Regions from separate parts of the Pseudoalteromonas sp. MMG005 genome, predicted to be linked through region 1. Evidence: predicted binding sites of a transcription regulator. Region 1 holds the regulator's gene; each other region holds the start of a gene.
What was found. Region 1 encodes sigma-54, which starts transcription at its own class of promoters, with help from an activator protein. Its sites were predicted from a motif close to GTTGGCACGNNNNTNGNNT; they were not measured.

Region 1 (4,257 bases):
GCTATGCCCAGCTAAATACTCTTGAACGGGTTGATCTAAGCCCGTTAGTGGTTTTAGTTCTGGTTCCCAATGAGGGTTAGGCAGGAAGCGTGCATCAAACACATAATCAGCATCTTTTGGCATGCCGTGTTTAAAGCCAAAAGATAAAAAGGTAATAATTAGTTGTTTATCTTTTTTACCTAAAATCCGCTCACGGATAGATTCAGCTAACTGGTGGACACTGAGGTCGGTTGTATCAATAAATACATCGGCACTGGTGATCAGTACATCCAATAGCTGCTTTTCTTCTTTAATGGCTAGATCTAACGGTAAGTTATTTATAGAGAGTGGGTGTAGCCTGCGAGTTTCAGAAAAGCGTTTGATCAATGTTTGATCATCACTGTCCAAGTAAAATAATATCGGATTAGCAAACCCTGGTAAATACTCAAGAATATCGTTGAACTCTTGCTGTTGTTTTGGCAAGTTACGCACATCAATACTGACTGCAATTTTGTCATAGCTCTCAGACACGCTTCTAACCAAAGACGGAAGTAAATTGACCGGAATATTGTCAACACAATAGTAGCCTAAATCTTCTAACACTCTTAATGCAACGGACTTCCCAGAACCAGAGCGACCACTAATAATGATTAATTCCACAATTATCCCCTATTTACTAATCTTGAGCCTTAATAATACTATAGAGCTCGGTATCATTGCTGGCATGTCTCAATTGCTTACAGAACTCTTTATCTTTTAAGCTTTCAGCAATTGCAGCGAGTGTTTTCAGATGCTGTTGATTATCACCTTCAGGTACAATGAGTGCAACAAAAATATCGACTGGACGATTGTCTATGGCATCGAATGGAACCGATTTTTTACTAACTAATATCATCGCAAAAACTTGTTCGATACCTTGCATTCTGCCATGTGGAATAGCGATGCCTTTACCAATTCCAGTACTGCCTAGCTTCTCTCGTGACATGAGCGCAGATAAAACATCATGCTGTTCTAGGTGGGGTAACTGTTCATGTGTAAGTTCGCTAACGTATTCGAGAATACGTTTTTTGCTATTAAAAAGGACCGCAGCTTTACTGCAGTCCTTGTTGATTATTGAGCTAAGTTTCATGGTTAATGTCGAGTAAGCTTTTCTTTGTGTTTGATTACTTGTCTGTCTAGCTTGTCAACCAAACCATCAATAGCAGCATACATATCTTGATGCTCGGTAGAGGCAAATACTTCTGCTCCGCTTAAGTGTAAGGTCGCTTCGGCTTTTTGTACGAGTTTTTCAACATCTAAAATCACATGCACATTATTGATATGATCAAAGTGCCTTTCTAGCTTCGCAAACTTGGTGTTGACATAGTCTCTTAGTGATTCAGTTACTTCTACGTGACGACCAGTTAAATTTAGTTGCATAAGCATTTTCCTTCTTTGGTATTACGTCTTATATCAAGCTTTTACGCTGATTCGACGGTGGAATGGCTAACGACTCCCGATATTTTGCTATCGTACGTCGGGCCACTTTGATTCCTTGCTCTGCCAATATATCCGCAATTTTGCTATCACTTAATGGCTTAGCAGTATTTTCGGCGGCAATGAGCTTTTTGATCAATGCTCTAATCGCTGTGGAAGAGCATTCACCTCCGTTTTCGGTACTCACATGGCTCGAGAAGAAATATTTCAACTCAAAAATGCCCCTAGGTGTGTGCATATATTTTTGTGTTGTGACACGTGAAATAGTGGATTCATGCATCTCTACCATTTCAGCCACATCATTTAGCACCATAGGTTTCATTGCTTCAGGGCCATGTTCAAAGAATGCCTGTTGTTGCTGCACAATGCAATTAGTTACTTTCATTAACGTATCATTGCGGCTTTCTAAGCTTTTAATAAACCATTTAGCTTCTTGTAAATGCGAGCGAATAAATTGACTATCAGTGCTTGATTTCATTGAACGAGACATCGCCGCATAGTGATCATTGACTCTAATTTTCGGCATTGAATCAGGGTTTAATTCAACTAACCATCGGCCTTTCACTTTTTTCACAGAGACATCAGGTATGACATATTCAGACTCTTCGCGGATGATACTGGCCGCAGGTTTTGGATTTAAGCTGTGTATTAGAGTCATAACTTCTTTTAAATCGGACTCTTTCAGCTTAGTCTTTTTCATGAGCGTTCGATAGTCTCGACTTGCAAGTAAGTCAATGTGTTCGGTGAGCACGTGTTTAGTATGCTCCAGCCAAGGTGTACTTTTATCAAACTGATTAAGCTGGATACATAAACATTCTTGCAAGCTACGAGCAGCAATGCCGACGGGGTCAAATAATTGAATGCGTTTCAGGACAGCCTCAATTTCATCAAGTTCAATGGCATCTTCTGAACTCTCGTCATTAAGGCTTTCTAAGATTTCATCGGTCGATAAGGTTAATAAACCACCATCATCCACGGCTTCCACAATGGCGACAGCGATCCCTCTATCAGTATCACTAAACGGGGTCAGTTCTAGTTGCCACATTAAGTATTCATGGAGCGATTCGGTGGTTGCGCCTTGGTACATGTTTTCGTCTTCAGGCATAGGGCCGCTGCTTGTTGCTGGTGCAGCACTCATGTATTCATCCCATGTGACATCCATCGCAAGTTCTTCGCTAACAGTGTCTTTACTCATAGCCGCGTCTGCATCAAGCTCATAGTCACTGACTGGAGCTTCTTCAATACTGTCTGAATTAGATTCTTCTTTCGAGAGCTCTTTATGTTCTTTTTCTATATTTTCGTTGTCGTTTTCATGCTCTGATTCTTCAACTTCCAGTAATGGGTTGCTGTCCAAGGCTTCTTGGATTTCTTGTTGGAGATCTAGCGTGCTCAATTGCAACAAGCGGATAGCCTGTTGTAATTGGGGTGTCATGGTTAATTGCTGACCCATGCGCAGCTGTAACGATTGCCTCATGTATCTCTAACAATCCTTTCTATTAATCAATTATTAAAATTACCTAGATACTATAACTATAGCCTGAATTGTTCACCTAGGTAGACATCTCGAACAGTTTGATCGGCTAGCACGTGTTCTGGAGTACCTGATGCAATTAATTCACCATGTGAAACTATGTATGCTTTTTCGCACACATCAAGTGTTTCTCGTACATTATGATCTGTGATCAGAACACCTATACCGCGTTTTTTTAAATGTTCGATAATTTTCTTTATATCTAACACCGAAATTGGGTCAACACCAGCAAAAGGCTCATCTAACAGGATAAATTTTGGGTTTGCGGCTAAAGCGCGAGCAATTTCGACTCTTCGACGTTCACCTCCTGACAATGCCATACCTTGACTTGTACGTATATGTTGGATGTTGAATTCATCTAATAATTCATTAAGAATTTGCTCTCGATCAGGTTTACTCAGTTCATTACGAGTTTCTAAAATAGCCATTAAGTTCTGGTAAACGGTTAACTTTCGAAAGATGGAAGATTCTTGCGGTAAATAACCTATGCCTAGCCTTGCTCGACTGTGCATCGGTAACAGGGTGATATCGTGGTCATCAATGGTTACGGTACCGTTATCGCTTGGCACTAATCCAACAATCATATAAAAACTGGTCGTTTTACCTGCCCCGTTGGGGCCTAGCAAGCCAACAATACTGCCTGCCTCGACGGCAAGGCTGACATTTTTTACGACTTGTCGTCCTTTGTAGCTTTTAGCCAAAGCGGTTGCAGTCAAAGTACTCATTTATTATTTGCCTTGTTCTTTATTCGATTTTTTTTCTGGGACTAGAATTGTGTGCACTCGGCCAGTATTTTCATTACCTTTTTCAGCATTTATTAATTGTTTATCCATATCGTAAATTATGGATTGTGCTTTTATGATTTGGCCTGCTTGGTTAATTTCTGCATCACCTTTGATTGTCAGCTTTTTATTCGCTACATCATATCGAACCTCACTCGCCGTGGCACTTAATACGGTGCCATCAGCTTGTGTCTCGGTAAAACGCGCTGGATTACCTGTAGCGACAAGCAGTTGTTTATTTTCTCCTAATTCAGCCCGTCTATGCACTTCTAGGCGATCAGCGTTAATTTGTCTATTACCATGTATAATTTCAACATTTTGTTCAAAAATACCAATGTTGGTTTTTAATTGTGCGGTTTGCTTGCCTGCTTTAATTGATACTTGTGATGCAAAGTCATTATTGTTGGCCGCAAGCGCGCTGCTGAATGTAAGCCCAATAAAGGCTACGGTGACTATTAATCTATTGGTCATAATAAATGGTTCTAGTAT
Region 2 (4,257 bases), on a different contig from region 1:
ATGAATGCAACCACGATGTCAGCTCTGGCCAATAGTCTGGACTGTCACCAGCATCTCGTTTATCAATACCTAAATAGCGCGAATCTAATCGGCCTAAGGTAAATCCTTTGCTCCTTAATAACTCTTTCCAAAAAGCGTCAGTGGGGATGTCTAGGTTATTTTGTGCTACGAACTTTTCAGATAGGCCACTGTATTTGGCTACCTGTGCTATGGTGCTTATTTTCTCTTTGGTACCAATAAAAGCGCCTTTGGCCAAAGCTGGTAAATATTGATTAATAGTATAAGTCTCTACCTCAGCTAATACTTCTAATAAATCTTTATTTTGTAAGCTGGGCTCCAATGCTTTGTGATACCACGCGGCTGCGGCAAAATACGGTAGGCGGTTAGCGGCTTTCATGGGGCCTTCGCGTTTGATGCCAATGTCAGTTGGTGATACTAAAACGACTCCATTAATATACATCCATTGTTGATTTTGTAATGCATGAGCTAACCCAGAAACACGGGTTGTGCCATAGCTTTCACCAATGAGAAATTTAGGTGAGCGAAAACGATTATGACGAGTGACAAAGGTGTTTAACCATTCACTGAGGTATTTAATGTCAGCATTGACCCCAAAAAACCATTTTTTCTGGTCCGCTTTGCTGGGCATAGTGCCATCTTTATTGGGGAGTACGCGAGAGTATCCGGTGTTGACTGGGTTTACGAACACAATATCTGCAACATCCAGCACTGAAAAAGGGTTGTCTTGTAAGCCATATGGCTGCACTGGGTACCCTTCATTATCTATTTTTAGAACTCTTGGCCCTGTATAAGCGATGTGCATCCAAACAGATGCAGAGCCCGGCCCGCCGTTGAATGAAATTAATAGCGGGCGTTTACTGTCATCTTTTACCTTGTCTTTTTTGTAGTAGGTATAATGTAATGTTGCAATGGGATGACCTTGTGTATTCCACACTGGCTGGGTGCCAGTGTTAACCGTATAATTTATTTTTTGATTATTAATAGTCGCTTTATGTTTAGTAATAATATGGCTATCAACATCAATAGCTCTGCTATTTTCAGTGGCTGATGCCACTGTGCTAATAAAGGTGACGATAAGCACCAATGCTTTAATGAGTTTCATATCAGTCCTACTTTTCACAATTGATCTATTAAATAAGGTTTGGGCCATTATTGCAAAGGATTTGAGTTTAATGGTGTGCTCAATGAGATTGTTGTAAGTAATAAAATAAGACTAGTTAAAAATGCTCAATTGATTGTAGTTTGTAACGTATTTGTGGTTTTTTTTGTAACAAAAATCGCGTATATTTACGACTTAATTATGTCGTATTAAAGTATTTATTTTCTTAAATTCTTGATCCGTTAAGTTTCTCTTAGTAGTAATAGAGCCTCATTCCCATGCAAAGAGTGTTAATTGTTGAAGACAGTAAAGTGGTGCAGCAAGTTCTGCGTCATTTGGCCAGCCTATATTTAGAGGTTGAGATAGATTTTGCTTGGTCTTTAAAAGAAAGCCAAGAATATTTAAACCAACATCAATATACATTGGCGTTAGTGGATCTCACATTACCAGATGCGATGGATGGAGAGGTTGTTCAACTGACATTAAGACAAAATGTACCTACCGTGGTTTTAACGTCTAAAATTGACGAATATAGTCGCCAACAAATGCTAGAACTGGGTGTGGTTGATTATGTAATCAAAGATAACCGAGACTCATACCTTTACGCCGTTAAACTGGTTTCGCGCTTGTTACGTAATCAAGGATGCAAGGCGTTGGTCGCAGATGATTCAATGATCAGCCGGGCAGTTATGAGGCAGATGCTGGAAAAGCAACTGTTTACTGTACTCGAAGCACAAGATGGTGAGCAAGCTTTGCATATGCTTAAAGAAGACTATGACATTAAGTTACTGCTTACGGATTATGCGATGCCAACGATGGATGGTTTTGAATTAGTGAAAGCTATTCGTAATAGCCGTGGACGTGATGAATTGGCCATAATCGGTTTATCAGGTGCGGGCAGTCATGGTCTCTCGGCTAAATTTATTAAATTTGGTGCTAATGATTTCTTAGCAAAACCTTTTATGAATGAAGAGTTCCATTGCCGCATTATGCAAACAATGGAGCAGCTAAATTTAATTGCTGAGATAAAAGAATATGCACACCGTGATTATTTAACAGGGCTTTATAACCGTCGGTTCTTTTGTCAACAAGCGGAAAAGTTATTTAAATCTAAACCTGAGCAATATATTTTAGCGTTACTTGATTTAGACTTATTTAAAAGCATTAATGATAAATATGGTCATGAGGGCGGAGATTCAATTTTAACTCAAGTTGCAGACTTATTAAAAAGTGCATTTAACCATTGTACGGTGGCGCGAATTGGTGGCGAGGAGTTTGCTGTTGTTTTACCTGGGAATAATATGCAAGTTGCAGAGCAAGCGATGAATGATTTTCGTCATAGGTTGGCAAAAACAGAGTTTGACATTAATGATGAAACCCTATTTTGTACTGTCAGTATAGGTTTGGCTTTTTGTAATTATGGCTCATTAAGCCAAATCATGCGTGCTGCGGATAAAGCCTTGTATCAAGCTAAGGCCCAGCAGCGTAATTGTGTTGTAGTGAACAGTTAATCTGTACGCACCAGTTCAGCCCAGCGATCTTAATAATGCACCTTACTGGTGCATTTTTTATGCAAATCATATTCCCTCGATAGTTAACTTAATGAAATAAAAAACAAAAAATTATTGGCATGAAGGTTGGATTGTTGTCACTACAGGATAAGCCTGTCCTAAGGGGACTAACAATGAAAATGATAAGTGCAATAATAAAACCATTTAAATTGGATGAAGTACGAGAAGCGCTGGCAGATCTGGGGGTGGAAGGGATGACTGTCATTGATGTAAAAGGCTTTGGCCGACAGCGAGGACATACTGAGCTCTATCGAGGTGCTGAATATCAGGTTGATTTTATTCCTAAAATTAAACTAGAGATTGCAACACACAGCGAAAATACACAACGTGTTGTTGATGTACTTACACGGGCTGCTCATACAGGGAAAATAGGTGATGGAAAAATATTTGTATACGAACTAGATCAGATTGTGCGGATCCGTACTGGTGAATTAGACGAAGAAGCTATTTGAGGACCAAACTATGGAAAACGCAATTATAGAACTTAAATTTTCGCTAAATACATTTTACTTTTTAATTTCAGGGGTACTGGTGATGTGGATGGCTGCTGGCTTTGCCATGCTCGAAGCTGGCTTAGTCCGCTCTAAGAACACCACAGAGATCTTGACCAAGAATATTGCATTATATGCCATAGCATGCACCATGTTTTTATTGATTGGGTACAATATTATGTATGTCGGTAACACGGAGGGTGGGGTAGTGCCTAGCTTTGGTGCTTTAATTGGTGCTGCGAGCGCTGAAGCAGATCATGCTTTAGAGGCCGACTTCTTTTTTCAGGTGGTGTTTGTTGCGACCGCGATGTCTATTGTATCGGGTGCTGTTGCTGAACGTATGAAATTATGGGCATTTCTTGCATTTACGGTGGTGCTGACAGGCTTTATCTATCCAGTTGAAGGCTATTGGACTTGGGGGGGAGGGTTTTTATCTAACTTAGGGTTCGTAGATTTTGCTGGCTCGGCTATTGTTCATGGAGCCGGAGCAGCAGCTGCATTAGCGGGGGTATTATTGTTAGGCGCAAGAAAAGGTAAATATGGTAAAAACGGTGAGATTTACCCTATACCGGGCTCAAATATGCCACTAGCAACATTGGGTACCTTTATTTTATGGATGGGTTGGTTTGGTTTTAATGGTGGCTCACAGTTATTCATCGCAGATAAAAATAATGCGATTGCGGTTAGCCAAATTTTGCTTAATACAAATGCAGCTGCTGCAACTGGCGCGATTGCAGCACTACTAGTGTGTAAGGCATTATGGCGAAAAGCGGACCTAACGATGGTGTTAAATGGTGCCTTGGCAGGTTTGGTTGTTATTACCGCCGAGCCAGCATCGCCGACCCCTTTACTGGCTTGTCTGTTAGGCGCATTGGGTGGTTCATTAGTGGTATTCAGTATTGTGTTTTTAGATAAGGCAAAAGTAGACGACCCTGTTGGTGCAATATCAGTTCATGGTACATGTGGCATGTTAGGTATTATGTTAGTTCCTCTTTCTAATTCAGATGCGACGTTTGGAATTCAGTTTATTGGCTTAATAAGTATTTTAGGGTTTGTATTTATTGTGTCGTATTTA
Region 3 (4,257 bases), on a different contig from region 1:
AATTAGTTATAAGTGACTTTATTAACCCATCTGGTTTAGAGCCAATGGGTCAGAATTTATATACGGAAACAGCGGTGAGTGGAGCACCAGTGCAAGGGAATCCAGGTGCGGATGGGTTAGGTTCTATAGTGCAAGGAGCACTGGAGACATCTAATGTCAATGTGACTGAAGAGTTGGTCAACTTAATTGAAACCCAGCGAGTCTATGAAATGAACTCAAAAGTGATTTCTTCAGTGGATGAGATGCTGAGTTATATCAATCAACAGTTATAAATTTTAGGAGGTTGTATGCGTGCTTTATGTATGATTGTGGCGGCATTGATTTTGCTTTCTGGTTGCGTGTCGACACAAAATAGTGAGGTTGTGCGTGATGACCCTTATTATGCACCTATGTATCCAGAACAAGATTTAGAGCAAGTCGTTGCGACTGGGTCATTATTTAATCCAAATCGTTCGAATGATTTATATGCAGATAAGAAAGCGCTACGCACAGGCGATATCATTACTGTTGTACTAAGAGAGTCAACACAAGCATCTAAAGCAGCGAACAGTGAAACCGATAAAGAAACGGATTTAAAACTAGATCCGGTATTAGGCTTTAATGGTACGCCGGTAAATATTGGCGGAGATAATATTCAATTTGGTTTAGGGTCCGAGTCATCCTTTAAAGGTGACAGTAAAGCAAATCAATCAAACAGTTTGTTTGGTAACATTTCTGTCAATGTGACGCGGGTGTTACCCAATGGTAATTTGGTGATTCGAGGAGAAAAGTGGCTGACTTTAAATACAGGGGAGGAGTTTATCCGCCTCGAAGGTCTCGTTCGAGCAGCAGATGTTGCTGCGGACAATACGGTTGAGTCAAATCGCATTGCGAATGCCCGTATTCAGTATTCAGGGAAGGGGCAAGGCCAAGAAGCACAAAGTTCAGGCTGGTTAACTCAATTCTTTATGAGTACGTTGCTACCATTTTAGGGCACAAATATTATGAAACTATGTCATCTATTCTTATCTGTATTACTGATAACGCTAGTACCAATAGCGAAGGCTGAACGGGTCAAGGATATAAGTATGGTGCAAGGCGTTCGCTCTAACCAATTAGTCGGCTATGGCTTGGTTGTGGGTTTGCCTGGTACGGGTGAATCAAGTCGTTTTACAGAACAAAGCTTTAAAGCAATGTTAAGTGGTTTCGGCATTACTTTGCCGTCTTCTTTGAAACCAAAAATAAAGAACGTAGCGGCTGTTGCGGTTCATGCTGATTTGCCCCCTTTTACTAAGCCGGGTCAAACGATTGATGTAACGGTGTCTTCAATTGGCAGTGCGGGCAGTTTACGGGGAGGTACGCTATTACAAACCTTTTTAAAAGGGGTGGATGGCAATGTATATGCTATTGCTCAGGGAAGTATGATTGTTGGTGGTCTTGGTGCCGAAGGCTTAGATGGCAGCAGGGTGGTCATTAATACGCCCACCGTTGGTCGAGTGCCAAATGGAGGAACTGTTGAACGTGAAGTTAAAAGCCCATTTACACAAGGTGATTTTATCACTTTTAATTTGAATAGCCCTGATTTTACAACTGCTAAGCGTCTGGCTGATACAATCAATAATTTGGTGGGTCCTAATAGTGCTAAACCGATGGATGCGGCATCTGTACGTGTAATCGCACCAAGAGACCCGTCACAGCGAGTTTCTTATTTATCGACTCTAGAAAATCTGGAGTTTAAACCAGCAGATACAAGTGCAAAAATTATCGTAAATTCTCGCACAGGTACCATAGTGATAGGTAAAAATGTCAAATTACAGCCAGCAGCAATTACACATGGTGGTTTGACAGTGACAATTGCTGAACAACAAAATGTCAATCAGCCTCAGCCTTTGGCGGAAGGGGAAACCGTTGTCACTAGGCAAAGTATTATTGACGTAGATACGGACGATTCTCGTGCTTTTGTGTTTGACCCAGGCATTAGTCTAGATGATTTAGTGCGAGCTATTAATGAAGTAGGCGCAGCTCCTGGCGATTTAATGGCTATTCTAGAAGCACTAAAGGAAGCTGGTGCAATAAATGGTCAATTAGTTGTCATTTAAAAAATCACTATTAATTAATATATTAGCCCTAATTAGTTAGGGCTTTTTATTGGCTTGAATCTTGCTTGTTAAGTATTATGAATAGTTAAGTGTCATTAAGCCGATGAATACAAATCCGTTAGAAAAGCAGAATTTCTTTGATTTGAGCGATTTAAATAGCTTGAGAAAAGATGCACTGAAAAGCGGTGGCGATCCAAACGCCTCTGATGAAGCGCTAAAAAAAGCGGCACAACAATTTGAATCAATTTTCACCCAAATGTTGATGAAAAGTATGCGCAAAGCGAATGAGGCGATGGAAGATAAAAATAGCCCTTTTAACTCTAGCGGCGTTAAATTTTTTGAAGAAATGCATGATCAGCAATTATCAATGGATTTGTCCAGTAAAGGCAGTTTGGGGCTGGCAGACTTAATTGTTCAGCAGTTATCACCCAATGCACAGGGTTATACGCCGGCGTCAGTATTACGTACAGGTGCTGATTTTGATAGTGACAGACGTGCTACAGGGGAGTTACTCGATAAGCAACCTTCGCATGTGAACGCGACCTCATCTACTACAAGCGAAAGTGCATCATTTAACGATCCAGAGTCTTTCGTATCAACTATGTGGGAACACGCAAAAACAGCAGCTAAGAAAATAGGGCTTAATCCAGCTGTAATGGTTGCTCAAGCCGCATTAGAGACTGGGTGGGGGAAACATATCATTGCTAAAGCAGATGGTTCGAGTAGTAACAATTTATTTAATATAAAGTCAGACAAAGCGTGGCAAGGTCAAAGTGCCAAAAAACTGACTTTAGAGTTTGAAGATGGTTTGCCAGTGAAAAAACAAGCGAGTTTTCGTGCCTACGACACAATAAAAGACAGCATGAATGATTACGTGGATTTCTTACAAGGAAACCCTCGTTATCAAGACGCATTAAAAAAAGTAGCGCAACCCGAGCAATATTTATCAGCCTTACAAGATGCAGGTTACGCCACTGACCCACAATATGCAGCCAAAATAAAGAATGTACTACAACGTAGCGACTTAAAAGAAATGCTTACATCGTTGGTTCGAAAGGGAGTGAATTAAGATGTCGTTCAATCTAATGAATATTGGAACCAGTGGAATTAGAGCCAGCACTGAGCTGTTACAGACCACGAGTAAGAATATTTCCAACCTGAATACCAAAGGGTATATCCGTGAGCGTACTGAGCATTCGACTATGGTTGGCAATCAAGTCGGTCGTGGTGAAACGGTTCGTTTAATTAATGAGTTTGCGCAGAAACAGTTGAATCGTGATATTTCTAATAAAACGTATTATGAACAATTTGTCACCGAGGCCTCTCGTGTCGATACATTGTTTGCCGAAGACTCAAATAGCTTAAATAAGAGTATTAATTCTCTGTTTAATAATTTACAAGAAGCAATGAATCAACCATCTTCAAGAGTAACCCGTGGTTTATTTTTAACCGATGCAGAGAACTTGACGGAGCAAATGGATAGGTTGTCTGGCATTGTATTTGATCAAGGTAATATTGTTAATCAACAGCTTGACCTGTTTGCAAATGAAGCGAACAACCTAATACAGAAGGTCAGCGATTTAAATGCACAAGTTGCATCGTTAAATACCCCAACAGGTACGAAAGCGTCGAGTTCAGTATTAAATGAGCGGGACCAAGCAATCAGTGATTTAGCGGAGCTGGTGGATATTGAAACATTAGATGGTCCTAATGGTGAAAAGCTCGTGTTTTTAGGTTCCGGCCAAGCGTTAGTGATGGAAAACGGTACATTTAATGCGTTTTCACTTGCAGGGGATCCTGACCCGAATGTACGAGATTTAAAATTGGACGTTAAAGATGGCCAAGCTGTAGCGCTTGAGGTCAATTCGAGTACATTAAAGGGAAAAATTGGTGGTTTGCTGGCATTTAGAGATGAAATATTACAGCCAGCGCAAAACCAGTTGGGTCAAATAGGGATTGCATTGGCTGACGCATTTAATGAGCAAAACAAAAAAGGCATGGATTTAGATGGCAATTTAGGCGGTGAGCTATTTAAAATTCCAACGACTACGGCGTTTCCGTACAAAGGTAATAATGCAGGTACTACATCTGTTGTTACGGCGACATTAGAAGCGGGAAAAGGTAAAGATATTCCAGCAACTGACTTTATAGTTAATTATCTAACGGCAACAACAGTAGA
Region 4 (4,257 bases), on a different contig from region 1:
TAATAAAGAATGACACTAAGACATTAAAATCATTACTTAAAATAGGAGGTCCGGCAGGGAGTGAGTTCATGCTAACATTCCTCTATATGGCGATTATTTATTGGGCACTAAGTCAATTAGGCACTGATGAACAAGCAGGGTTTGGTCTTGGGATCCGCATTATGCAATCTTTATTTTTACCTGTGATGGCCATTGCATTTGCGGCACCTGCTATTGCTGCTCAAAATTATGCCGCAGGTAAAATGAAACGTGTTTACACCACTTACAAAACAACCACACTTGCCACAACATCACTAATGTTTTTACTGGCCATTCCGTGTATTTTAATGCCTGAGATCTTTTTTACACCTTTTAGCAATGACCCTGAGGTTATAGCTGTGGCCGCGACATTTCTAAGCTATGTTGGGTTTAATTTTGTGCCCGCTGGTTTAGTGTTTTCATGTTCAGCGATGTTTCAAGCGTTTGGCAATACTTGGCCAGCACTCTTAAGCACTTTTTTAAGAGTGGGGAGTTTCAGTATACTGCTGGTATATTTTACTTCTCAAGCAACGATAACAACCACAACAATATGGCTTTTATCTGCTGCAACTGTTTTCTTTCAAGCACTTATTAGCTTCACTTTTTTACAACTCACGCTCAAACGTCGGCTATTTAGTAAGGTAAAAATACTGACTTAACGCCGTAATATTTGTCGGTATAGATTGTGCATAATTTACTCTGGTGCACAATCTAGCGGTAAATATTAGCCATGAAGCTTACATCAGAAGAATCAAATTTTATAACTCAGGTACTGCAACAAGACAGTACCGCGCAACTAGATATTCAACTCTCCGATATTGAGACGGCTCAGTTACAACAGTGGATGACAACACTCACCCAAGCAAGCGATCTGCAATTACTCGCAAAAATAAACTCCCAAATTATGTATTTTCCAGCCCATATAGAAACGAAAGGTAAAAACAATCCCACTTTTAGCTGCGGACTACCAAGTATTTTTGACACAAACTCAAATCACAGGCATTGGCGAACAGAAAAGTTAACTGGCGTACAACTACGGGCAACAAAATTAGGATTCTCATTTAAAGTCCTTTCTTTGTCTTTATCTGGTCTTGTTATACGTACCTTCCCATATAACGCGACTAAGTTGGCCGAATACTTGGATAACAGCAAAGTCACACTCATTTTATCTCAAGGAAATATAGCTAAATTTGATGTTACCAGTAATCGGGTCATTAACGACACCGCTATCGCGCTTGAGATAATGAACATACATGATGGGCTAATACACTTAAAGCAAGAAATTTTCGAGTATTACAATCAAGTGCATCCTGAATAAGTTCGCAACTATACAAATTGCTCGATGACCACTCGCAATGCTAACAATAAGAAAGCAACTCCTAAGATCTTATCAATGGACGACTGCTTTTTCGTCAAGTCAAATTTATCTCTGGCTTTAGCTGCCCCCACCGAAACAACAAAATACCAGGCCGTGTCAATTAGTAACACAGTTGCACACATGATCAAGGCCACTTGGATGGTCATTGCTTGCGGATCTATAAACTGAGAAAACAGTGCGACAAAAAATATCGCTAACTTTGGATTTAAAAACGCAATGGCAAAACCATCTTGTGCAGCTTGCTTGAACGTGTTTATTCCCCCTTGTTCAGATACGTTTATACCGGAGGATTTATTCATCAATATACGCAGCCCCATATAAGCCAAATACCCGGCACCACCATAAACAAGCGCTTGATATACTATAGGGAAATGATTGATCAAGCTGGCTAATCCAGCTAACGATAGTCCAGCATAAAGTCCAACACCTAAACCATGGCTCACACTTGCCACAATACCATGTGTAGCACTGTTATAGAGAGAATGACGTAAAACGACGGCTAAACTCGGCCCTGGCGACATCGCTCCAACCATACAAATAAACGCCAAACTTAACCAGGTTGTTAATTCCACTTCATACCTCATCACAGCTTAAAAAAGTCACATAATAACGGATTACGACCAATCAGAAAATTGAATTTCACTCGCAAATTGCAAACAAATAATTGCAAGATGCAAAAGTTCAGCACAAAAAAGCAATTTAAATTCTTAAATATCAATAAATTAAATATTGGAACAGCTCATGCTTTCAATAATATATCTACCTTTTAAATTGGTTCCTCATTATGAAATTAACGTCTATCGCGTCCTTGTGTATATTATGCTCTTCTGGGAGTGTGTTTGCTGGCCCATTCGAAAACTGTCCGAGTAAAGCGTTTTTAATGCAAGACTCTGTCGCAAAACTCTATGGTATTGACTTAGTTTCAGCAAAAGCCACCACCATCGCAGCCAGCCTAACACGTGAAGGCGCAGCCAATACTTCAAGCGTCAACGCTGTTGGGTTTAATTATAAAGATCAATATATGTATGGATATAGTAAGCAATCACCAGGAAGCGTTGTGCAAATTGGTGATGATTATAATATGACCGAACTTGATGTAACTGGACTACCGGATACCAATTTTTACGTCGGTGATATTCAAGTCACGGGTACAGGTGCCAGCCAAGAAGCCTTTTATTTCGTTTATACTCCTAAGTTTGGATTATATAAAATTCCACTTAATGACGACTTAACTCAGACCATTAATTCTATACACTACACTGATAGTGAAAACTGGAACCTCAATATCTTTGATTTTGCATTTCATCCAAATAGTAATCTACTGTATGCGATGGAATCAAACGGCAACTTACATGAAATAAACGTCGATAATGCAACCACCACGCTTATAACCCAATTAGACACGTCAGGTGACAGTGGTGCGTTCGGCGCAGCATACTTTGATGTGAACGGGCAGTTTTATGCGAGTAACAACAAAAGCGGTAAAATTCATAAGATAGATTTATCTACGAGTCCAGTTGTTGGATACACACCAACCGCGGCGGTGTTTACCAGTGGTCCTAAGTCATCACAAAATGACGGTGCTCGCTGCGCTATTGCTGAAGTAAAAGTAACTGATAATTCAATCGACTTTGGAGATGCCCCCAATGGCTATGCTACCACGCTTGCCGACAGTGGACCCCGTCACTTATATGACCCAAATGATGATGGCCAAAACCTTGTTTACTTGGGTGCCAGCGTGGATGGTGAAAACATAAATACTGCAGCTGATTTAGCGGCTGAACCTATTGATAACTCTGATGATGGCGTTGCTTTTGTTACTGATTTTGTTGGCGGGCAAACGACACAAGTCATTGTAACCGCCTCTCAAAATAGTTACTTGTACGCGTGGGTCGACTGGAACCAAGATCAGGTTTTCTCGTCTGACGAAGTTGCTCTAGATAAAGTCGCCATCAATGCAGGCGATAACAGTTTGCTGATTGCTGTTCCTGAAACCACATTAGAAGGCAATACATGGGCACGGTTTCGCGTCACAGATGGCACAGAAGCGTCAAACATCAGTGCAACCGGTGGCGTTTCAGGAGGAGAAGTTGAAGATTATGAAATTACCACCTATGCAAGCGATGCGTATCCAAGTGAAAGTGACTGGGTAACCCTGTCGTATGAAGATAAATGGCCTTTTGCTGGGGACTATGACTTTAACGATTTAGTGATGCACTTTAGAAGCACACGCTATAAAGAAAATGGGGCAATAGTTGGGTATCGTATTGAAGGTGAAATTGTCGGCGTTGGGGCAACTTACCACAATGGCTTCGCTGTCAGGCTTTATGATCAAATCAATGCCTCAACACAGCGCAGAGTAGCTCGATCCGAAGTCGATGAGGCCAATATTAGTTTCACCATTGATGGCGTTGTGCAAGAAAACTCTCCTCTAGAGGCGAACCGCTCAGATGCCATTATTATTGTAATGGAAGATGTTTGGGATTATGTTCAGAAAAATAGTGGATGTCAGTACTTTAGAACGGAAGCAAACTGCCAAAATGGCAGCAAAGTGACATTTTCAGTCACAATTCCCTTACTGGCACCTAAAGCACTCGCTGATTCCCCAGCGAATGTATTAGACCCATTTATCTTCGCAAGTAACGATCACTTTCACGGTGAATTCATGAATAATGTAGATAAAAGAGGCTGGGAAGTGCATTTAAAAAACAGAGCACCAACGGAAGCTTTTGCCCAGTCGCTGTACAATGTGTCAGGCAGTGACGACGCCTCTAACCCGGCTGGAAATACCTATTTTCAAACTGCTTCAGGGCTACCTTGGGCGATGGAAATTGGCTCAGCGTGGCAACACCCTATTGAAA

Region 2: J8M01_RS01065 (P-II family nitrogen regulator) is a predicted target of sigma-54. The motif match lies at 2,745-2,763, and genes of this name have one in related genera.
Region 3: flgJ (flagellar assembly peptidoglycan hydrolase FlgJ) is a predicted target of sigma-54. The motif match lies at 2,127-2,145, and genes of this name have one in related genera.
Region 4: J8M01_RS07760 (LruC domain-containing protein) is a predicted target of sigma-54. The motif match lies at 2,125-2,143, and genes of this name have one in related genera.

The regions. Positions count from the first base shown of each region.
Region 1 is NZ_JAGJEK010000020.1:72,172-76,428, reverse strand. It holds gene rapZ (RNase adapter RapZ) at 1-639, opposite strand, end outside; gene J8M01_RS16400 (PTS sugar transporter subunit IIA) at 656-1,108, opposite strand; gene hpf (ribosome hibernation promoting factor) at 1,111-1,398, opposite strand; gene J8M01_RS16390 (RNA polymerase factor sigma-54) at 1,427-2,929, opposite strand; gene lptB (LPS export ABC transporter ATP-binding protein) at 2,986-3,711, opposite strand; gene lptA (lipopolysaccharide transport periplasmic protein LptA) at 3,715-4,239, opposite strand; gene lptC (LPS export ABC transporter periplasmic protein LptC) at 4,229-4,257, opposite strand, start outside.
Region 2 is NZ_JAGJEK010000001.1:224,108-228,364, reverse strand. It holds gene J8M01_RS01075 (carboxypeptidase) at 1-1,123, opposite strand, end outside; gene J8M01_RS01070 (diguanylate cyclase) at 1,399-2,631, shown strand; gene J8M01_RS01065 (P-II family nitrogen regulator) at 2,805-3,143, shown strand; gene J8M01_RS01060 (ammonium transporter) at 3,154-4,257, shown strand, end outside.
Region 3 is NZ_JAGJEK010000014.1:74,245-78,501, forward strand. It holds gene flgG (flagellar basal-body rod protein FlgG) at 1-272, shown strand, start outside; gene flgH (flagellar basal body L-ring protein FlgH) at 288-971, shown strand; gene J8M01_RS12435 (flagellar basal body P-ring protein FlgI) at 984-2,078, shown strand; gene flgJ (flagellar assembly peptidoglycan hydrolase FlgJ) at 2,182-3,147, shown strand; gene flgK (flagellar hook-associated protein FlgK) at 3,149-4,257, shown strand, end outside.
Region 4 is NZ_JAGJEK010000008.1:32,443-36,699, forward strand. It holds gene J8M01_RS07745 (MATE family efflux transporter) at 1-677, shown strand, start outside; gene J8M01_RS07750 (hypothetical protein) at 749-1,336, shown strand; gene J8M01_RS07755 (LysE family translocator) at 1,345-1,968, opposite strand; gene J8M01_RS07760 (LruC domain-containing protein) at 2,181-4,257, shown strand, end outside.